Regions from separate parts of the Enterobacter sp. 186315 genome, predicted to be linked through region 1. Evidence: predicted binding sites of a transcription regulator. Region 1 holds the regulator's gene; each other region holds the start of a gene.
The links. Region 1 encodes Fur, which represses iron uptake genes when iron is present. Its sites were predicted from a motif close to ATAATAATGAGAACNACTATCAA; they were not measured.
Positions count from the first base shown of each region.

Region 2: ACSVHP_RS14985 (Nramp family divalent metal transporter) is a predicted target of Fur. The motif match lies at 2,666-2,688, and genes of this name have one in related genera.
Region 3: feoA (ferrous iron transporter A) is a predicted target of Fur. The motif match lies at 4,660-4,682, and genes of this name have one in related genera.

Region 1 is NZ_JBPTTK010000013.1:34,787-41,911, forward strand. It holds gene kdpE (two-component system response regulator KdpE) at 1-639, shown strand, start outside; gene pgm (phosphoglucomutase (alpha-D-glucose-1,6-bisphosphate-dependent)) at 741-2,381, opposite strand; gene seqA (replication initiation negative regulator SeqA) at 2,406-2,954, opposite strand; gene ybfF (esterase) at 3,138-3,911, shown strand; gene ybfE (LexA regulated protein) at 4,041-4,328, shown strand; gene fldA (flavodoxin FldA) at 4,485-5,015, shown strand; gene fur (ferric iron uptake transcriptional regulator) at 5,305-5,751, shown strand; gene chiQ (ChiQ/YbfN family lipoprotein) at 5,850-6,176, opposite strand; gene chiP (chitoporin ChiP) at 6,224-7,125, opposite strand, start outside.
Region 2 is NZ_JBPTTK010000012.1:121,348-128,472, reverse strand. It holds gene ACSVHP_RS14995 (EAL domain-containing protein) at 1-1,147, shown strand, start outside; gene ACSVHP_RS14990 (NupC/NupG family nucleoside CNT transporter) at 1,192-2,379, opposite strand; gene ACSVHP_RS14985 (Nramp family divalent metal transporter) at 2,728-3,966, shown strand; gene ACSVHP_RS14980 (DUF2502 domain-containing protein) at 4,015-4,374, opposite strand; gene mgrA (L-glyceraldehyde 3-phosphate reductase) at 4,500-5,498, opposite strand; gene ipdC (indolepyruvate decarboxylase) at 5,683-7,125, shown strand, end outside.
Region 3 is NZ_JBPTTK010000024.1:60,123-67,247, reverse strand. It holds gene gntX (DNA utilization protein GntX) at 1-569, opposite strand, end outside; gene bioH (pimeloyl-ACP methyl ester esterase BioH) at 606-1,379, shown strand; gene ACSVHP_RS20125 (YdgH/BhsA/McbA-like domain containing protein) at 1,491-1,760, shown strand; gene feoC ([Fe-S]-dependent transcriptional repressor FeoC) at 1,793-2,029, opposite strand; gene feoB (Fe(2+) transporter permease subunit FeoB) at 2,041-4,359, opposite strand; gene feoA (ferrous iron transporter A) at 4,392-4,616, opposite strand; gene ACSVHP_RS20105 (Tex family protein) at 4,981-7,125, opposite strand, start outside.

The DNA of each region.
Region 1 (7,125 bases):
AGCCGTTTTCTGCGCGCCGCGCTGGAGGGGGACGGCCTGCGCGTACACGAGGCCGGAACGCTACAGCGCGGTCTGATTGAAGCCGCCACCCGCAAGCCGGATCTGGTCATCCTCGATCTGGGACTGCCGGACGGTGACGGCATTGATTTTATCCGTGAGGTGCGCCAGTGGAGCCAGATGCCGATTCTGGTGCTCTCGGCGCGAACCGAAGAGTCCGACAAAATCGCCGCGCTGGATGCCGGAGCCGACGACTACCTGATCAAGCCTTTCGGTATTGGCGAGCTACAGGCGCGGCTGCGCGTGGCGCTGCGTCGGCATAGCGCCACTGCCCCTTCCGAGCCGGTCTATACCTTCTCCGACGTTCAGGTCGATTTAGCCTCGCGGCGCATTCAGCGCGGCAGCGAAGAGATCCACCTCACCCCGATTGAGTTTCGTCTGCTGGCGGTGTTGCTCAATAACCACGGCAAGGTGCTGACCCAGCGACAGCTGCTAAATCAGGTGTGGGGGCCGAACGCGGTGGAGCACAGCCACTATCTGCGCATCTATATGGGACATCTTCGTCAGAAACTCGAAGCGGATCCCGCCCGTCCGCGCCATCTGTTAACCGAAACCGGGATTGGCTATCGCTTTATGCTGTGAGCATAAACATGCCCGGCGACGAGGTAAACGCAAAACGGCAACCCTGAGGTTGCCGTTTTGCGTTTGTGACGGGGTGAGGGCATCAGCCCGCACCAAGCCACTTATGCGTTCTTCAGCACTTCGCTGACAATCTCAACCGCTTCTTTCTCGATCTGCTGACGGTGTTCCGCGCCGAGGAAGCTTTCGCAGTAGATTTTGTACGCATCTTCCGTACCGGAAGGACGCGCGGCGAACCAGCCGTTTTCGGTCATCACTTTCAAGCCACCGATGGACGCGCCGTTACCCGGTGCCGCCGTCAGGCGCGCGGTGATCGGGTCGCCCGCCAGCGTGCTTGCGCTGACCATCTCTGGAGAGAGTTTGGACAGCGCCGCTTTCTGCGCAGAGGTCGCACCCGCCTGGATACGGTTGTAGCTTGGTGCGCCGAAGCGTTCAGCCAGCTCGTTATAGTGCTCCTGCGGGTTTTTCCCGGTCACAGCGGTAATTTCCGCTGCCAGCAGGCACATAATGATGCCGTCTTTATCGGTGGACCACGGCGTGCCGTCGAAGCGCAGGAAGGATGCGCCCGCGCTCTCTTCGCCGCCGAAGCCGAAGCTGCCGTCGTGCAGACCATCAACGAACCACTTGAAGCCTACCGGCACTTCCACCAGCTTGCGGCCCAGCGCGTCAACCACGCGGTCGATCATCGCAGAGGACACCAGCGTTTTACCGACGGCAACCTCTTTGCCCCACTGTGGACGATGCTGGAACAGATAGTTGATCGCAACGGCCAGATAGTGGTTCGGGTTCATCAGACCGGCCGGGGTCACGATACCATGACGGTCGTAATCCGGATCGTTAGCGAACGCCAGGTCGAATTTGTCGCGCAGCGCCAGCAGGCCAGCCATCGCGCATTCAGAGGAGCAGTCCATGCGGATCGCGCCGTCTTTATCAAGGTGCATAAAGCGGAAGGTCTGATCGACGTGATCGTTCACGATGGTCAGATCCAGCTTGTAGTGCTCCGCAATACGTTTCCAGTATTCGATACCGGAACCGCCGAGCGGATCCACGCCGAGCTTCAGGCCCGCTTTCTGGATAGCCGCCATATCGACGATATCCGCCAGCCCTTCCACAAACGGCTGCACCAGATCCTGCTCTTTCACATGACCGGAGGCCATCGCCGCATCCAGAGAGATGCGCTTAACCCCTTTCAGGCCGTCTGCGAGCAGCGCGTTGGCGCGATCTTCCACCACTTTCGTGACGTTAGTATCCGCCGGGCCACCGTTAGGCGGGTTGTATTTGATGCCGCCGTCTTCCGGCGGGTTGTGGGACGGGGTAATCACGATACCGTCCGCCTGCGCGCCGCCTTTCTTGTTGTGAACCAGAATAGCGTTAGACACCGCAGGGGTTGGGGTGAAGCCGTTGTTTTCCTGCACGATGACGTCAACGCCGTTGGCTGACAGCACTTCCAGCACGGAGATGAAGGCAGGTTCGGACAGGGCGTGGGTATCTTTGCCTACATAGCACGGACCGGTCACGCCATTTTTAGCGCGCTCTTCCGCGATGGCCTGGGCAATGGCCAGAATATGCGGTTCGTTAAAACTATGGCGCGCCGCGCTGCCGCGGTGGCCAGATGTACCGAACTTCACTGCGTGTTCTGCGTTACCCACTTCCGGCTTCAGCACGTAGTACTGAGCGGTCAGCTGGGCGACGTTAATCAAATCGCTTTGTTGTGCAGGTTGTCCCGCACGGCTGTGATTTGCCATTGCCTGGTCCTTCTTATGCAAGGGTTAAATTGTACCGCAAACCTTTTCAATCAATTCCGCCGGGAACTGCATGGACTGCATGATGTGTTCCACCATGCTGCACTTGCGGCCCGTGTTGGTATTGGTGATGACCCAGTACGGCGTACCGGCAACGTGTTTGGGCTTAGTTTGATTGCCATTCTGTAACAGCGTCTGCTCGTCACCCGCGAAATAGACGCGCGTGCGGCCATGCAGCGACTCGGTCGCTTCGGCAAACGCTTTGTTATCCAGTGAGTAGAGTGTAGACAGCACCAGCATAAAGCGGTTAACCGCTTTTTTCTGCTCAGCGTATTCGTCGGAAAGCAGCAGCTCGCGCATGGCGCGGACTTTGTCTTTCGCCGGGATCGCGGCAGGTTTGGCCGGGGCGGCTACGCTTGTCTGAGACACGACATCTTTCGCGACGGGAGTGACAGGCTGTGAGGCGGCGGAAATTTTAAGCATGCGCCGTAAAATGTCTGACGCGCTCTCCCCGATATGCCGCGTCTGGCTGGCGATATACTGATAGAGTTCGTCATCAACTTCGATTGTTTTCATCTTAATCCAGTGCGATATCTTATCTGAATACAAGTCGTTGGGAGTATAAGGTCAAATCCCAACAGCGGATAGCGTCAAGCCGGGTTGGCGGCAAAAGTCAGATTAAACTGGATCCTTGCAGCCGGGCGGCAGAATGGTCAACATGATACCCTAACCTGACATACGTAAAAAAAGAACTTTGCCATGAAATTGAATACCCGAGCGCAATCTGCACAATCGCCGAACAATAATTCTCCCATCGTACTGGTTCACGGCCTGTTTGGCAGCCTGGATAACCTGGGCGTACTGGCGCGCGATCTGGTAAGCGATCACGACATCCTTCAGGTGGATATGCGTAATCACGGACTTTCCGGGCGCTCCCCGGAGATGACCTACCCGGCGATGGCGCAGGATCTTCTGGATACGCTGGATGCCAATAACCTCGAAAAGGTGACGCTGATCGGGCATTCAATGGGCGGCAAAGCGGTAATGGCGCTGACGGCGCTTGCGCCTGAACGTATTGCGGGCCTGGTGGTGATTGACGTCGCCCCCGTGGATTACCACGTGCGCCGCCACGACGAGATTTTTGCCGCCATCAACGCGGTCACACAGGCGGGTGTCGCCACGCGCCAGCAGGCTGCCGCAATAATGCGTGAACATCTGGACGAAGAAGGCGTGGTGCAGTTTTTGCTGAAATCCTTCGTCGACGGCGAGTGGCGCTTCAACGTGCCGGTGCTCTGGGATCAGTATCCCCATATCGTCGGCTGGGAGCCGGTTCCGGCCTGGCACCACCCTACCCTCTTCGTGCGCGGCGGTAATTCGCCGTACGTTACCGAAGCCTGCCGCGATGAATTGCTTAAGCAGTTCCCCGAGGCGCGCGCGCATGTGATCGCCGGTGCCGGACACTGGGTTCATGCCGAAAAACCGGACGCCGTGCTGCGCGCCATCCGCCGCTATCTCTCTGATACCGCTAATTGATTAAAAAGGCAGCGACTGGAAGGCCGCGGGCTTCCAGTCGTTGGCGTGCCGTTTTCGGTGATGTATGATGGCGCGCTTATCGCCCGGGCTATAGCAGGGCGGCTTGTTTTCCCCCGAAGTCTCAAAATCATGGCCAAAGAACAAACGGACCGCACGACAATAGATCTGTTCGCGAATGAGCGTCGCCCGGGACGTCCTAAGACAAATCCGCTTTCGCGTGATGAACAGCTGCGTATCAATAAACGCAACCAGCTTAAACGCGATAAAAATCGTGGGCTTAAGCGCGTCGAATTAAAGCTCAACGCCGATGCCGTTGACGCGTTAAACGAGCTGGCCAGCGCCCGCGACATCAGCCGCAGCGAGCTGATTGAAGAGATGCTGATCGCCCAGCTTGAACAGCTGCACGGCAAGGCATAAGTCTTAAAATCCCCTTTATCCTCTTTTTTCATGTAGCAGAGAGTGCAGTCCTGCGTGATAGCTGTTTCCGCAGGGTTGTCTGTTCTGCTATTATTGCCCTTATCCGTGGACAAATTGCGCCACCATACCATTAAGTTTCAAGAGGTTATTTTACTCATGGCAATCATCGGCATTTTCTTCGGCAGTGATACCGGCAATACCGAAAACATCGCAAAAAACATTCAAAAACAGCTCGGTAAAGACGTTGCCGATGTGCACGACATCGCCAAGAGCAGCAAAGAAGATCTCGAAGGCTATGACATCCTGCTGCTGGGTATTCCAACCTGGTACTACGGCGAAGCGCAGTGTGACTGGGACGATTTCTTCCCGACGCTGGAAGAGGTTGATTTCAACGGCAAGCTGGTTGCACTGTTCGGCTGTGGCGATCAGGAAGACTACGCGGAATACTTCTGTGACGCGCTGGGCACCATTCGCGACATCATTGAACCACGCGGCGCGGCCATCGTGGGCCACTGGCCAACCGCAGGCTATCACTTCGAAGCCTCTAAAGGTCTGGCAGATGACGACCACTTCGTTGGTCTGGCCATCGATGAAGACCGTCAGCCAGAACTGACCGCTGAACGCGTTGAAAAATGGGTGAAGCAGGTTCGCGAAGAGCTGAACCTCGACGACATTCTCAACGCCTGATATCCCGGTGGCGCAGCTTCGGTTGCGCCCGTTTCCAGGTGAAACCGATTAAATTAATTGCTACAAACTTTTAACTTTTTCGCTCAGACCTGTACAATATCCCCCGAGTTAAAGTGGATGACATCGGACAAGTTTGTCGGTGATCCCACGTTTTTATACGCATATTTTGCTTGAGACTTGCAGTTTTCATTTAGCCATGGCAGTTCTATAATGATACGCATTATCCCAGGCGCATTCTCAGTCACTTCTTCCTTAGAAGTGAATTGTTTAGCAACAGGACAGATTCCGCATGACAGACAACAACACCGCACTAAAGAAGGCTGGCCTGAAAGTTACGCTTCCTCGGTTAAAAATCCTTGAAGTCCTTCAGGGGCCAAACAATCACCATGTCAGTGCGGAAGACCTTTATAAGCGTCTTATCGACATGGGTGAAGAAATTGGACTGGCAACCGTTTATCGCGTGCTGAACCAGTTTGATGACGCGGGCATTGTTACCCGTCATAACTTCGAAGGCGGTAAATCTGTTTTCGAACTGACCCAGCAGCATCACCACGATCACCTGATCTGCCTCGACTGCGGCAAGGTTATTGAATTTAGCGATGATTCTATCGAATCACGCCAGCGTGAAATCGCAGCCCGTCACGGCATCCGCCTGACCAACCACAGCCTGTACCTGTACGGCCACTGTGCTGAAGGCGATTGCCGCGAGAACGATCACGCGCACGACGCGAAGTAAGCAAGCTTTCATACTCTGAGCCAGCCGCAAGGTTGGCTTTTTTTTGCATTAAAAAAGCCCGGTGGCGCTGCGCCACCGGGCATGATGATGACAACAACTTATTTATTGTTATTGCGTATCTCGTCCCAAATCCGATCGCAGCGCTTTGCCACTTCCTGATCGTTACCGGTTTTACGCGCCTGAATACAGGCCTGGTAATCCATCACGCGGACGTTTTCCTGATTAGCAAACTGCTCGTGCGCCTTCTCTTTCTTCAGCACGTTCAGCACGCTCTGGCAGGCTTCAATCTTCTCTGGCGACCCTTCCGCCGTATTAATGCAGGCGCTGTACGCCTCTTTCAGACGGGAATCCTCTTTAGCGGCCTGCGGCTGCGCGCACGCCACCAGCCCCGACGCCAGCAGCCCGACAATAACCATTTTTTTCATCATGTTCAGTCTCCATGTCGGCGGGACTCAGCCCGCCGGAAGGTTCATCAGAAGATAGTGAATGGGGCAATGACCATGAATTTCACGTCACGTTCATCCTGGAAGATGTTGCCGTAACCGCCCTCGTAGCTTGGGATATCGGAGTGGTTGTCGTACTGGGTGAAGTGCAGTTTGAACATCGTGCCTTTCGCACGGCCATCCTGAACGGTGTACATCGCGTCCAGGCTATAAGAAGACTCTTTCAGGCGGTAGTTCGGATCGTAGTAGGCGTCCGGGGTAGCCATATCGGCAGGTTTTGCATCCCATGCGTAAGCGTAAGACGCGCCCACCGCCCAGCCCGGCAGGTTCCAGTTCTTCAGATCATACATCGCGCCGAAGAAGACCGCTTTTTCGCCATCGGTGTTGAAGTCAGAGCGATTATCCCACCAGATATCCAGACGACCGTTTGAAGAGGCGTAGGTTGGCGTCATACGTTGCAGGAAGTAGCCCTGCTGGCCTTCCGCCTTAACCCAGGTCCCTTCCAGACGTAAATCCACCTGCCCGACCTTGTACCCGAAGGTCAGCGCCTGCAACCATGCGGTGCCGTCGTAAATGTCGTTCACGGTGCCGTTACTGGCTTTATCGCGGGTGCCGTAGAACTGATAGCTGGTGCTCAGCGGGCTACCGGCGATATCAAATTTGTAGCTGGCTTTCGCGAAGTACTGATCGATATAGCCTTCCGCCTGGCCGAATGCGGCTTCGAGCACCAGGTCGTTTTTAAAGTCATACTTCGCGCCCAGCGAGTGCAGGTAATCGACTTTGGTCTTTCTGTCATTTTGATAGAACTTGTCCATCTCAATGTGCCACGGCGCTTTGTACTCGTTGGTCCACATATAGGAGAAGCTCAGCGCGCCCGCATCGCCATAATCGAAATTAGCCCCGGCTTCTGCCCCCTGATAAGTACCCGGCA
Region 2 (7,125 bases), on a different contig from region 1:
GAAAATCTGCTGCCTGCGGATGGATAATCTGGAGTTCCTCAGCCGTCACTACGGCATTCTGATGCGCGTACATTGCAAACGCGCCATCACGACGTCTCTGCAACCGTACCTGCAAAAAGATGAGCAGCTCTTCCAGCTGCCGGGAAGCGAGCTGGTGCTGGTTCTGCTGGGCCCGGAAACCGCCGAGCGGTTGCAGCATATGATTGACAGGCTGAATAGCCGCAAGATTTTCTGGAACAACACCGGGCTGGATATCGAATTTGGCGCCTCCTGGGGCGAGGTGGCGAACGGTGAAAACCTGCATCACACGCTGGGGCAGCTCAGCTGGCTGTCGGAGCAATCCTGCGCCACGCATAACGTTCTGGCGTTAACCAACAGCGTGGAGACCGTTTCCGGGCAAACCACCGACCGGGTGCTGATGCTAGGGCGCATTAAGCGCGCGCTGGAGGCGGGCGGTATCCGTCTGTATGCCCAGCCGATTCAAAACGCCGAGGGCAAGGGCTATCACGAGATCCTGACGCGGCTGGAAAGCGACGGGGAAATTATTACCCCGGACCGGTTTATTCCGCTGATTGCGCAGTTTAACCTGAGCCACCGTTTCGACATCAGCGTGCTCGAGCATCTGCTTATCTGGCTCAACGCCAACCCCGTGGCGCACCATGACACCCGTTTTTCCGTCAACCTGATGCCGCTGACGCTGATGCACAAAGAGGTGGCCACCGAAGTGGTGAACCTGTTTGAACGGTACGGGGTTTCCCCGGAGGCGGTGGTGATTGAAATCACCGAAGAGCAGGCGTTTTCGAATTCAGAAATCAGCATCAACAACATTCAGCAGCTGCGGGATGACGGTTTCCGTATTGCTATTGATGACTTTGGTACCGGCTATGCCAACTATGAGCGCCTTAAGCGCCTGGAGGCCGATATCATCAAGATTGATGGTTGCTTCGTGAAGGATATCTGCACCGACAGCATGGATGCGATGATTGTGCAGTCCATCTGCAATCTGGCGAAGACCAGGTCCCTGTGCGTGGTGGCGGAGTTTGTGGAAACGCCCGAGCAGCGAGAGATGCTGCTGCGCTTTGGTGTGGATTACCTGCAAGGCTATCTGTTAGGAAAACCGACGCCGCTTGCGGAATTACAGGCATAAAAAAACCGGGAGCTTAGGGCTCCCGGTTTTCTTTTCGGTATGGCTTAGAGTACCAGCGCTGCGATAGAGGCAGACAGTACGCTCACCAGCGTTGAGCCGTAAACCAGCTTCAGGCCGAAGCGAGAAACCACGTTACCTTGCTCTTCGTTCAGGCCTTTAATCGCGCCTGCGATGATACCGATAGAAGAGAAGTTCGCGAAGGAGACCAGGAACACAGAGATAATGCCTTCAGCCCGCGGAGAGAGCGTGCCGGCAATTTTCTGAAGATCCATCATCGCCACGAATTCGTTAGACACCAGTTTGGTTGCCATGATACTGCCAACCTGCAACGCTTCGCTTGAAGGCACGCCCATCACCCAGGCAACCGGGTAGAAGATGTAGCCCAGGATACCCTGGAAGGAGATACCCAGCACGGCAGCGAACAGGGCGTTCAGCGCGGAAATCAGTGCGATGAAACCGATCAGCATCGCCGCAACGATAATCGCCACCTTGAAACCGGCCAGAATGTACTCACCCAGCATTTCGAAGAAGCTCTGACCCTCGTGCAAATTCGCCATTTGCAGGTTCTCTTCGCCTTCTTCCACGCGGTATGGGTTGATCAGGGACAGCACGATAAAGGTGCTGAACATGTTCAGAACCAGAGCCGCGACAACGTATTTCGGTTCCAGCATGGTCATGTACGCGCCCACGATAGACATGGAAACGGTAGACATTGCCGTCGCTGCCATGGTGTACATGCGGTTGCGGGACATTTTGCCCAGAATATCTTTATACGCGATAAAGTTCTCAGACTGACCGAGGATCAGCGAGCTTACGGCGTTGAAGGATTCCAGTTTGCCCATGCCGTTAACTTTCGACAGCACGGTACCGATGGCGCGAATGACGATCGGCAGAATACGGATGTGTTGCAGAATACCAATCAGCGCAGAAACGAAGACGATTGGGCACAGAACTTTCAGGAAGAAGAACGCCAGGCCTTCGTCGTTCATTTTACCGAACACGAAGTTGGTGCCTTCGTTGGCGAATCCGAGCAGTTTTTCAAACATTTCGGAGAAGCCTTTCACGAAGCCAAGCCCCACGTTGGAGTTCAGGAAGAACCACGCGAGTAAAACTTCAATAACAAGAAGCTGAACAACATAGCGAATGCGGATCTTTTTGCGGTCATGGCTGACCAGCAACGCAAGCGCAGTAACGACAACGAGTGCCAGGACAAAGTGAAGGACGCGGTCCATATTTGCTCCAAATTTGAGGCAGGTTTAATTTCCGTGCACATTCTATGTAACAAGGATAAAGAAAACGAGATCAAAGCCACACTATAGTCACATCCTGTGACGAGTCTCAAAAATAGTGATCAACAATACATTTTTGTTATGTTAGGTAAATGAGTGAAAAGTTAAGTTTGTGTGCTACGCTTCACAAATGACTGCGAGATTTCACATTCTGTGAGATCGACACGCTTACCTGCCCACCTATCGTTCTTTGCTATCAGAGAAATCAATACAACCATTTTAAATGATCTTGATAATCATTCTCATTTTGATAGCATTAAACATAGCAAAGGCTATATTTCAGAGGCAGACATGACAAACAGTCGCGTAGAGGGTAGCAGTGGAAGGGCAGCGCGCAAGCTGCGGTTCGCATTAATGGGACCTGCGTTCATTGCTGCCATTGGCTACATCGATCCGGGTAACTTTGCGACCAACATTCAGGCCGGGGCCAGCTTCGGCTATAAGCTGCTGTGGGTGGTTGTCTGGGCAAACCTGATGGCGATGCTGATCCAGATGTTGTCCGCTAAGCTGGGTATCGCCACGGGCAAAAACCTGGCGGAGCAGATCCGCGACCATTATCCGCGTCCGGCGGTGTGGTTTTACTGGATCCAGGCCGAAATCATTGCGATGGCCACCGACCTCGCCGAGTTCATTGGCGCGGCGATTGGTTTCAAACTCATTCTCGGCGTGTCCTTATTACAGGGGGCGGTGCTCACCGGGATTGCGACCTTCCTTATTCTTATGCTTCAGCGCCGCGGTCAAAAGCCGCTCGAAAAGGTGATCGGCGGTCTGCTGCTGTTCGTGGCCGCGGCCTACATTGTTGAGCTGATTTTCTCCCAGCCGAGTCTGGTAGAGCTTGGTAAAGGGATGGTGATCCCGTCGCTTCCGACCTCCGAAGCGGTGTTCCTCGCCGCCGGGGTGCTGGGCGCAACCATTATGCCGCACGTCATTTATCTGCACTCTTCATTAACCCAGCATCTGCACGGGGGCACGCGTGAAGAGCGCTACTCGGCGACGAAATGGGATGTGGCGATTGCAATGACCATTGCCGGTTTTGTAAACCTGGCGATGATGGCGACGGCGGCGGCGGCATTCCATTTTAACGGGCATACGGGCGTGGCCGATCTCGATCAGGCCTATCTGACGCTCGAGCCGCTGTTAAGCCATGCGGCGGCGACTATTTTTGGCCTGAGCCTTGTGGCTGCCGGTCTGTCGTCTACGGTGGTTGGCACCCTGGCCGGGCAGGTGGTAATGCAGGGGTTTGTGCGCTTTCATATCCCGCTGTGGGTGCGCCGTGCCGTCACCATGCTGCCGTCGTTTATTGTGATCCTGATGGGCCTCGATCCTACCCGTATTCTGGTGATGAGCCAGGTGCTGCTGAGCTTTGGTATCGCGCTGGCGCTGGTTCCGCTGCTGATCTTTACTAGCGATAAGTCGCTGATGGGCGATCTGGTGAATACCACGCTGGTGAAACGGACTGGCTGGGCCATTGTGGTAGTCGTGGTGGCGCTCAACCTGTGGCTACTGGTCGGAACGGCGTTAGGACTGTAGAAAAAAGAAAGGAGCCCGAAAAGGCTCCTTTTTAATGCATGATGTCGATTAGTGGCGATGTCCGCCGCCGTGACCGTGGCCATGTCCACGACCCGGGCCGTGGCCCCAGCCGCCGCGACGGTCGTCACGGTCGCTCCAGCCTTCGCGATAGCCGCGCTCGTAGGCTTTACGGTTATCCCAGCCGCGATGGCGGCCGTTATCATGTCTCCACCAGCGGTCTTTACGCCATTCATAATGACGATGCCAGTAGTCACGGTCGCGCCAGCCGCCACCGTCCCAGTAGTTACCGTAATTGTCGCGATCGCCAATTTGTAATTTTACTGATGGCAACAGGGTGATTTCGCCAGCTGTGGCGACCAGCGGTGCTGAAGCCAGCAGTACCGCTGCAAGAATCAGTGACCTGAACATACTCTTCTCCTTCACGATCGGGGCCGCGTGCGGCCTGTTAGCGCAATATTACGGTTTGGTAAATATCCGTTTAATCGCCTCAACTCCGAATTGAATGATAAGAGCACGTTTTGCTAAAAGTGCGGTTATTTTGTTCCGTTCAGGATCGCATCGATGGTTGCCAGCTCCTGCTCGCTGAAATGACGGTTATCGAGCATCCCGACCGCGTCCTCGATTTGCGCCGTTTTGCTGGCGCCAATCAGCACCGAGGTGACCGCGTCGTGGCGCAGCACCCAGGCCAGTGCCATTTGCGACAGCTTCTGCCCGCGCTGCTCCGCCAGCGCGTTCAGCTCGCGCACTTTTGCCAGCTTTTCATCAGTTAGCTGGTCCGGATTGAGGAACTTACTCCCGCTGGCCGCCCGTGAATCCTGTGGAATGCCGTTCAGATAGCGGTTCGTCAGCTGTCCGCCCGCCAGCGGCGAGAAGGGAATACATCCCACGCCATTCTCCGCCAGCACGTCCAGCAGGCCCGCTTCCGGGGCGCGCTCAAACATCGAATACTTCGGCTGGTGGATAACGCACGGCGTACCCAGATCGTTGAGAATTCCAATCGCCTGACGCGCCAGCTCTGCCGGGTAATTTGACAGCCCCACGTACAGGGCTTTGCCCTGGCGCACGATATGGTCAAGCGCTTTCATGGTTTCCAGAAGCGGCGTTTCCGGGTCAGGACGGTGGTGATAGAAAATATCGACATACTCAAGCCCCATGCGTTTCAGGCTCCGATCGAGGCTCGATATCAGATATTTTCGCGAACCCCAGTCTCCGTAGGGGCCGTCCCACATGGTGTAGCCCGCTTTGGTGGAGATAATCAGCTCGTCGCGCCACGGCAGAAAATCTTCCTGCAAAATGCGGCCAAAGTTACGCTCGGCGGAGCCCGGCGGTGGGCCGTAGTTATTGGCAAGGTCAAAGTGGGTAATGCCTAAATCAAAGGCGCGCTGTAAAAGTTGACGGCTGTTTTCAATCAGCGTGGTGTCGCCGAAATTGTGCCAAAGCCCAAGAGATACGGCGGGCAACTTAAGGCCGCTCTGTCCGCAGCGGCGGTACTGCATTGTCTGATAACGATTTTCGTCAGGCTGATAACCCATTCTCGTGACCTCTGGCGTGGAAAATAAAGCGTGGTGTATACGTTTACACAAACGTGACGAAAAGGAGAATAGCGCACTCTTTTTTGTAAAGTATACGTTCCAGCGCCTTCTTTCTGACAATTCTGGACAGCTATCACGCTTCTTTAATACTCAAGGTGAGGTCAACGTCAGAAGGACACCTGTTATGCGAACCCCGTACTGCGTCGCCGATTACCTGCTTGAACGCCTTACAGATTGTGGTGCCGATCATCTGTTTGGCGTGCCTGGCGACTATAACCTGCAATTTCTCGACCACGTCATAGACAGCCCGGACATCTGTTGGGTGGGCTGTGCCAACGAGCTGAACGCCTCGTATGCCGCAGACGGCTACGCCCGCTGTAAAGGCTTTGCCGCGCTGCTGACGACATTTGGCGTCGGGGAATTAAGCGCCATGAACGGCATCGCGGGAAGTTTCGCGGAGTATGTTCCGGTGCTGCATATCGTCGGCGCACCGGCGATGGCCGCCCAGCAGCGAGGCGAACTGCTTCACCACACCCTGGGCGATGGGGAGTTCCGCCATTTCTACCGTATGAGCGAGCCCGTCACCGTGGCGCAGGCCGTTCTGACCGAGCAAAACGCCTGCTATGAAATCGACAGGGTGCTGACCACCATGCTGCGCGAGCGTCGTCCCGGCTATCTGATGTTGCCTGCCGACGTGGCAAAAAAAGCGGCCACGCCGCCTGTAAGCGCTCTCACTGGGAAGCCCGCTCACGCCGATCGCGGCTGCCTGGAGGCCTTCCGCGAGGCGGCGAAAAAACGTCTTGCTGAAGGTCAACGCACCGCGCTGCTGGCGGATTTTCTGGTGCTTCGCCACGGGTTAAAGCAGGCCGTTCAGAAATGGGTGAAAGAGACGCCGATGGCCCACGCCACCATGCTGATGGGCAAGGGGATTTTCGATGAGCGCCAGCCGGGCTTTTACGGCACCTATGGCGGCTCCGCCAGCAACGACGCGGTGAGAGAGGCGATCGAAGGGGCGGATACGGTGCTCTGCATCGGCACGCGCTTTACCGATACCCTGACCGCTGGGTTTACCCATCAGCTCAGCCCGGCGCAAACCATCGAGGTGCAGCCTCACGCCTCGCGAGTGGGGGACGTCTGGTTTACGGGCATTCCGATGGGCCAGGCGATAGACACGCTGGCGGAGCTGTGCAAACAGCGTAATGCTGGAGCGGCGCCCGCTCAGTCGCGCGCCTTTACGCCGGAGGTGGCGCAGGGCGAGCTTACCCAGGAGAGCTTCTGGAGTACGCTGCAAACCTTCATCCGCCCGGGAGATATCATTCTTGCCGACCAGGGCACCTCTGCCTTTGGGGCCTTCTCGCTGCGCTTACCGTCGGACGTGAACTTTATCGTTCAGCCTATCTGGGGGTCGATTGGCTACACCCTGGCGGCGGCGTTTGGGGCGCAAACCGCCTGTCCGCAGCGGCGGGTGATTGTGCTCACCGGGGACGGCGCGGCGCAGCTCACCATTCAGGAGCTGGGGTCGATGCTGCGGGATAAACAGCGGCCGATTATTCTGGTGCTGAACAACGAGGGCTACACGGTGGAGCGGGCGATCCACGGGCCGGAGCAGCGCTATAACGATATCGCG
Region 3 (7,125 bases), on a different contig from region 1:
GCGATATGGAGGCCGTTCACCGGCAATTCAAGACGAAAGGCGTTTTTAAGGTTCTTTTTGCGCAGCCGCGCGCTGAGCCGATGCTGGATGGCGGTTGGGCGCAGGCGCGTTACCGTGTTTGCCTGATACTCGCAGCCAAGCCAGCGCGCAAGCGGGCGACACAGCAGGTCGCTCTGGTTATAACCGCGTCGCCACTGGCGGTTTTTATACAGCGGCACGCTGACGATTCGGTCAGCGCGCGGCAGCGTTCCCACCCGACGCGCACGCAGCACCGCCAGCAGCAGCGTGCGGGCCAGCGGCACGGCCAGCGTGCTCTGGCGGGAAAACTTAAACTGATGCACCAGCCCGCTGAGCGGGGGCACGTAGTCTGTCACCGCCACCAGCGCACGCCAGGGCGGCGGCTTTTGCAGGCAGCGTCCGCAGGGCATGTCGGGATGGGTCGCGCGTAATCCACACTGCGGGCACCCGTTCACCGTCACCAGCGACCGGGAACACACCGAGCAGATACCCCACCGGCTCAGCGCCAGCGGCATTCGGCATAGCCAGCACAAGCCAGGCACTGTTAGCATGTGCAACCTCCTTGTGAAAAAAGAGAACAGTAACCGATGAAGACTCTGTGGTGGCAGACCGTAGGCACGGGAAATTGCCATCTTGTGCTGCTGCACGGATGGGGGCTGAACGCCGAGGTGTGGAATTGCATTCGTGAGGAACTGGCCTCGCACTTTACGCTGCATCTGGTGGATCTGCCGGGGTTTGGCCGCAGCCGTGGCTGTGGCGCAATGTCGCTCGATGAGATGGCGCAGCAGGTGTTAGACGCCGCGCCGCCGCGCGCCATCTGGCTCGGCTGGAGCCTCGGCGGGCTGGTGGCGAGCCGCATCGCGCTTAACCATCCGGAGCGCGTACAGGCGCTGGTGACGGTGGCCTCTTCCCCGTGCTTTAGCGCGCGCGACGCGTGGCCGGGCATCAAGCCTGAAGTGCTGGCCGGGTTCCAGCAGCAGCTGAGTGACGATTTCCAGCGGACGGTGGAGCGTTTTCTGGCGCTGCAAACGATGGGTACCGACACCGCACGACAGGACGCGCGCACGCTGAAAAGCACCGTGCTTTCGCTGCCGATGCCGGAGGTCGAGGTGCTGAACGGCGGTCTGGAGATCCTGAAAACCGCCGACTTACGCGAGCCGCTCGGCGCCCTTGCGCTGCCTCATCTGCGCATCTACGGCTATCTGGACGGGCTGGTGCCGCGCAAGGTGGTGCCGCTGCTGGACGCGCTCTGGCCGCAGAGTGAATCGATGATTATTGCCAAAGCCGCCCACGCGCCGTTTATCTCCCATCCGAGTGAATTTTGCGCCGCGCTGGTTGCGTTGCGTCAACGAATACTCTGATTGTTTTCTGTCCAGCCTGGCAAAAGTGGCTTACCGCAACAATACTTACTGTGTCGTTGCGGTTGTTCCGCCCACGATAATCAAAACACCATCCTAAGGAGAGTCATGGTTATGAAATTGATTACAGGTATTGTCACTTCACTGGTTGTTGGGTCACTGTCTTTTGGCGCATTAGCGGCGCAAGAACTGCAAAAAGATAAAGTGAAAGAGATGAATCTCACCAAAATCGGTGATATCTCCACGTCAGACACCACCGCGCCGATGGACGCGAAACGCGAGCTGTCCAAGAAAGCGGACGAGCTGGGCGGGACCTACTACGTGATCACCAGTGCGAACAAAGATACCAAAGACGTTCGCGCGACGGCGGACGTGTATAAGTAAGACAAAAAAGCCGGGCATTTTGCCCGGCTTTGCTATCTCAGCACCCACCACTCTCTGAGGCAGGCTTTCCCTTCCGGGCAGCTTTTGCAGCTACCCGACAGACAGCCGTCGGCCTCTTCCTGAATGCGTTCGGCTTTTCCCATGGCTTCCAGTCTTTGCAGCATGGCATCGATCATCGGCTGCGGCGTAAGCAGGCTGAGGCTCAGCTGTTTCGCCTCCATTCGCCCCTGCAAGGCCAGTAAATCACGTACCTGAATCAACGTTGCCATCGCGCGTCCCCTTAGTGACAGTCGCCCGCCGGGCTGTTGCAGCAGGTGGTCGGCGTTTTACGGGTAGCCAGCAGGTTAACGTTGACGCGACTGCGCGCCCGGCGCAGCAGGCCAATCACCACCACGTTGAACAGGACCACCGCCAGGATGCAGATCAGGCTGTAGCGCGGATGCTGGCTAAAGTTGGCCGTCTGGTAGAAGACCGTGGCAAGCGAGTAGGCGATGTTCAGCCCCCACAGAATGGAGAAGCCCATCCAGCCGCGGCTTGATTCGCGGGCGATGGCGCCCATCACCGAGATGCACGGAATGTAGAGCAGCACGAAGATCAGATAGCTATAGGCCGCCGACGCGCTGCCAAACTTCTCGCTCATCACGCCCATCGCCCCGGTCGCCATTTCCCCGTCGCCTTTGCTGGCTTCGATGGGGTTCGCCAGCACGCTCAGGCTGAAGGTGTCTTTCAGGCTCTGCCAGGTCTCTTCCACCGCGCCGAGCAGTTCGTCGCCGAGGTGGAACTCTGCCGGGTTGAAGTCCTGCTCCTGAATATCTTCTGCGGTGTAGAGGGTGTTGAGCGTTCCGACCACCACCTCTTTCGCCATCGCCCCGGTGAACAGGCCCACGGTCGCCTGCCAGTTGTCTTCGTGCACGCCAATCGGCTTGAAGACAGGCGTAATCACGCGGCTGACGGAGGCCAGCGCCGAGTCGTTAATGTTATCTGCCGCCTGGCCGCTGAGGGTGAAGCTGTTCAGCGCGCTCAGGAAGATGCTCACGATGACAATGACCTTACCGGCGCGCAGCACAAAACCTTTCAGGCGTTGCCAGGTCTGGATGACCAGGCTTTTCAGGTGCGGGACGTGGTATACCGGCAGCTCCATCACGAACGGCGACGCTTCGCCACGCATGATGGTGTGCTTGAGCATCAGGCCGGTGAGGATAGCCATGACGATGCCGAGCACGTACAGGGAGAAGACCGCCAGCGCCCCCTGCTGACCAAAGAAGGCCGCCGCAAAGACCGCGAAGATCGCCAGGCGCGCGCCGCAGGACATAAACGGCGCCATCATGATGGTCATCAGGCGCTCGCGCGGCGCATCCAGCGTACGTGCGCCCATTACCGACGGCACGTTACAGCCGAAGCCCACGATCAGCGGCACGAAGGATTTCCCCGGCAGACCCAGCGCCTGCATCAGGCGGTCCATCACGAACGCGGCGCGCGCCATGTAGCCGGAGTCTTCAAGGAAGGAGAGGAACAGGTACATCATCCCGATTTGCGGCACCAGCGGCAGAACGGTGTTGATACCGCCGCCCAGACCCTGCGCCAGGAAAATGGTCAGCCACTCCGGGAAGTGCAGGGTGTAACCCACCCACTGAATGCCGTGAACAAATATCGCCACCGAACCGGCGTCAAAGATAGGCTGAAGCGCGCCGCCGATGTTAATGGCGAGCAGGAACATCAGGTACATCACCAGCAGGAATACCGGCAGCCCGAGGAAGCGGTTCAGAACAATTTTGTCGACCGCGGCGGTGAATTTACTCGGCTCGGCGGTGAGGGCGTTGCTCACCACATCACAAATGGCGGCTATGGACTGATAGCGGGCGTCGGCGATGTGCAGGGCCGGGTCGTCCATCTCTTCGCTCAGGCGCGCCAGCGACGCGTCGAGCTTATCGGCAGCGCGGCCAGCGTAGGCGCGGCTGTAAATATCCCCTTCGAGCATTTGCAGGCCGAGCCACTGGCGCTGTTTCGCGGGCATCTGTGCGTCCATCGACTGGGCCAGCTGTTCTGCTTCGCGCAGCAGCGGGCGGGCGTAATGAACCAGCTCCACGCTGCTGTTGCCCGCGTGACGATCGACGGCGAGCTTCAGGGCGTCAATGCCGCGCGCGCGGGTGGAAACCAGCGGCACCACCGGGCAGCCCAGACGGGCGGAGAGGGCGTCGATATCGATGCGCAGGTTCTGCTTTTCCGCGATATCGAGCATGTTAAGCGCCACGATGCACGGAATACCGAGTTCCAGCAGCTGTAGCGTCAGGTAGAGGTTGCGCTCAAGGTTAGAGGCATCCACCACGTTAATTAATAAATCCGCATCGCCGCTCAGAATATAGTGGCAGGCAATTTGTTCATCGAGAGAGGTTTGTGACGAAATGGTCGTTAAGGAATAGGTGCCAGGCAAATCCACCAGCGTGACCTGATTATCGGTGGTCGCGAATTGACCCTCTTTGCGCTCAACCGTCACGCCCGCCCAGTTTCCCACGCGCTGACGCGCGCCGGTTAGCTGATTAAATAAGGTTGTCTTGCCGGAATTAGGATTGCCAATTAAGCCAATAGTTAATTTTTTCATTAGATTAGACTCACTGAACCGCTGGCTTGTTATCAGGAAATAGCTTCGACTTCGATTAAGGCGAGGTCTTTTTTACGCAGTACCAGGTTAACGCGTCGGGTTTCAATATGCACCGGATCGCCCAGCGGCGCGACGCGCACCACCTGGAAGGAGGAGCCGGGCAACATGCCGAGGGACAACAGCTTCTGCCGATACGCCGGGCTAATCTCGCGGGTAAAGCCGGTAATTTTCCATGCACTGTCGGGAGTGAATTGCATAGTGCCTACTTAACGAAGGAAAGATTAAATAATCAACAATGCAATCGTAATGAGAATTGTTTTTATCAGCAATATGTAAAATGTGACGGAATGCTAACAGCGATATTAATTTGCGAGCAATTTGACCTCGCTCAATATTTACGGGAAAGCGGTGTCATGCAGAATGAGCATATTTGTTAATAAAGTGATGATGGGGAGTTTAAATATGGATATGCAATCGGTTTCATATATTTATTAATGAGTGAGCACATTCTTATTTGATTTTTGTGCCGGCTGGAAGCCGGGTGGCGGCGTTGCCTTACCCGGCCTACGGTCTTGTGCTTTTGCAGGCCCGGTAAGCACAGCGCCACCGGGCACAGCATGGCTAGCGTTTCTTACCCATCGCTGCCGCCAATGCGTCCATCATCGCGCTATTGCCCGCAGGCTGCGCGTCGCGTCCGCGTGGTTTTGCCGCTTTGGCTGCCGGGCGCTGCTGCTCGCGACCGCCGCCGTTGCCGCCGCGACGGGCATTGGTTTCACCCGGCTGCTCGTCCAGACGCATGGTCAGGGCGATACGCTTGCGCTGAAGATCCACTTCCAGCACTTTTACCTTCACGATATCGCCCGCTTTCACCACGGTGTGCGGATCTTCAACGAACTTATCCGCCAGCGACGAGATATGCACCAGACCGTCCTGATGCACGCCGATATCCACAAAGGCACCAAAGTTGGTGACGTTGGTGACCGAGCCTTCCAGCACCATGCCCGGCAGCAGGTCGTTCATGGTTTCAACGCCGTCAGCAAAGGTAGCGGTTTTAAACTCAGGGCGCGGATCGCGACCCGGTTTTTCCAGCTCTTTGATGATGTCGGTCACCGTCGGCACGCCGAACTGATCGTCGGTGAAATCAACGGCTTTCAGGTTACGCAGGGCGCTGCTATCGCCCATCAGATCTTTCAGCGCCTGCCGGGTGGCCGCCAGAATGCGCTCGACGACCGGGTAAGCTTCCGGGTGAACGGTGGAGGCATCCAGCGGGTTGTCACCGTGGTTGATGCGCAGGAAGCCCGCGCACTGCTCAAAGGCTTTTGGCCCCAGACGGCTCACCTTCAGCAGCTGCTGACGGTTCTGGAACTGGCCGTTCTCATCGCGCCACGCCACGATGTTCTGCGCCATCATGCGGGTAAGGCCCGCCACGCGGGTCAGCAGCGCCACGGAGGCGGTATTCAGGTCCACGCCAACGGCGTTCACGCAGTCTTCCACCACCGCGTCCAGCTTGCGCGCCAGCTGGGTCTGGCTGACGTCGTGCTGATACTGGCCCACGCCGATGGATTTCGGGTCGATCTTCACCAGCTCCGCCAGCGGATCCTGCAAACGACGGGCGATAGAGACCGCACCGCGCAGGGACACGTCCAGATCCGGGAACTCCTGTGCCGCCAGCTCGGAGGCGGAATAGACCGATGCCCCGGCTTCGCTGACGATCACCTTCTGGGCGGTGACTTTCGGGAACTGCTTCTGCACGTCCAGATAGAAACGCTCGGTTTCGCGTGAAGCTGTACCGTTACCGATCGCCACCAGCTCCACGTTGTACTTCTCGCACAGCGCCGCCACGGCAACCGCGGCTTTTGCCGCCTGTCCGGTGTGCGGATAAATAGTGTCGGTCGCCACCAGCTTGCCGGTGCCGTCGACCACCGCCACCTTCACGCCGGTACGCAGGCCCGGATCGAGACCCATCGTGGCGCGCAGGCCGGCCGGGGCGGCCATCAGCAGGTCGTGCAGGTTGCGGGCGAACACGTTAATCGCTTCGTCCTCGGCGCGCTCGCGCACCGTGCCCATCAGCTCGGTTTCGAGGTGCATCAGCACTTTGATGCGCCACGTCCAGCTCACCACGCCTTTGCGCCAGCTGTCCGCCGGGGCGTTGTTCAGGCGCAGGCCGAGGTGATCCATAATGATCTGCTCGCAGTGGCTCTCTTTTGGCGGCTCGTCAAACTGCGGGTCGGCATTCAGGGAGAGTTGCAGCACGCCTTCGTTGCGGCCGCGGAACATCGCCAGCGCGCGGTGGGAAGGGGTGGTTGAAATCGGTTCGTGGTGATCGAAATAGTCGCGGAACTTCGCGCCTTCTTCCTCTTTACCGCTGACGACGGTGGCGACGAGATGGGCGTTTTTCCACAGGTAATCACGCACTTTGGAGAGCAGCGCCGCGTCTTCGGCGAAACGCTCCATCAGAATGTAGCGCGCGCCGTCGAGGGCGGCTTTGGTGTCCGCCACGCCTTTGTCGGCGTCGATAAATTTCGCGGCTTCGGTTTCCGGGTCGTGGGACGGCGCATTCCACAGCAGCTCGGCCAGCGGCTCCAGGCCCGCTTCAATCGCAATCTGCCCGCGCGTGCGGCGCTTCGGTTTATAGGGCAGATAGAGATCTTCCAGTTCGGTTTTGCTCAGGGTGCCGTTAATGGCTTTTTCGAGGTCGCTGGTCAGCTTGCCCTGCTCGCCGATGGATTTAAGGATCGCCTGGCGACGGTCTTCCAGCTCGCGCAG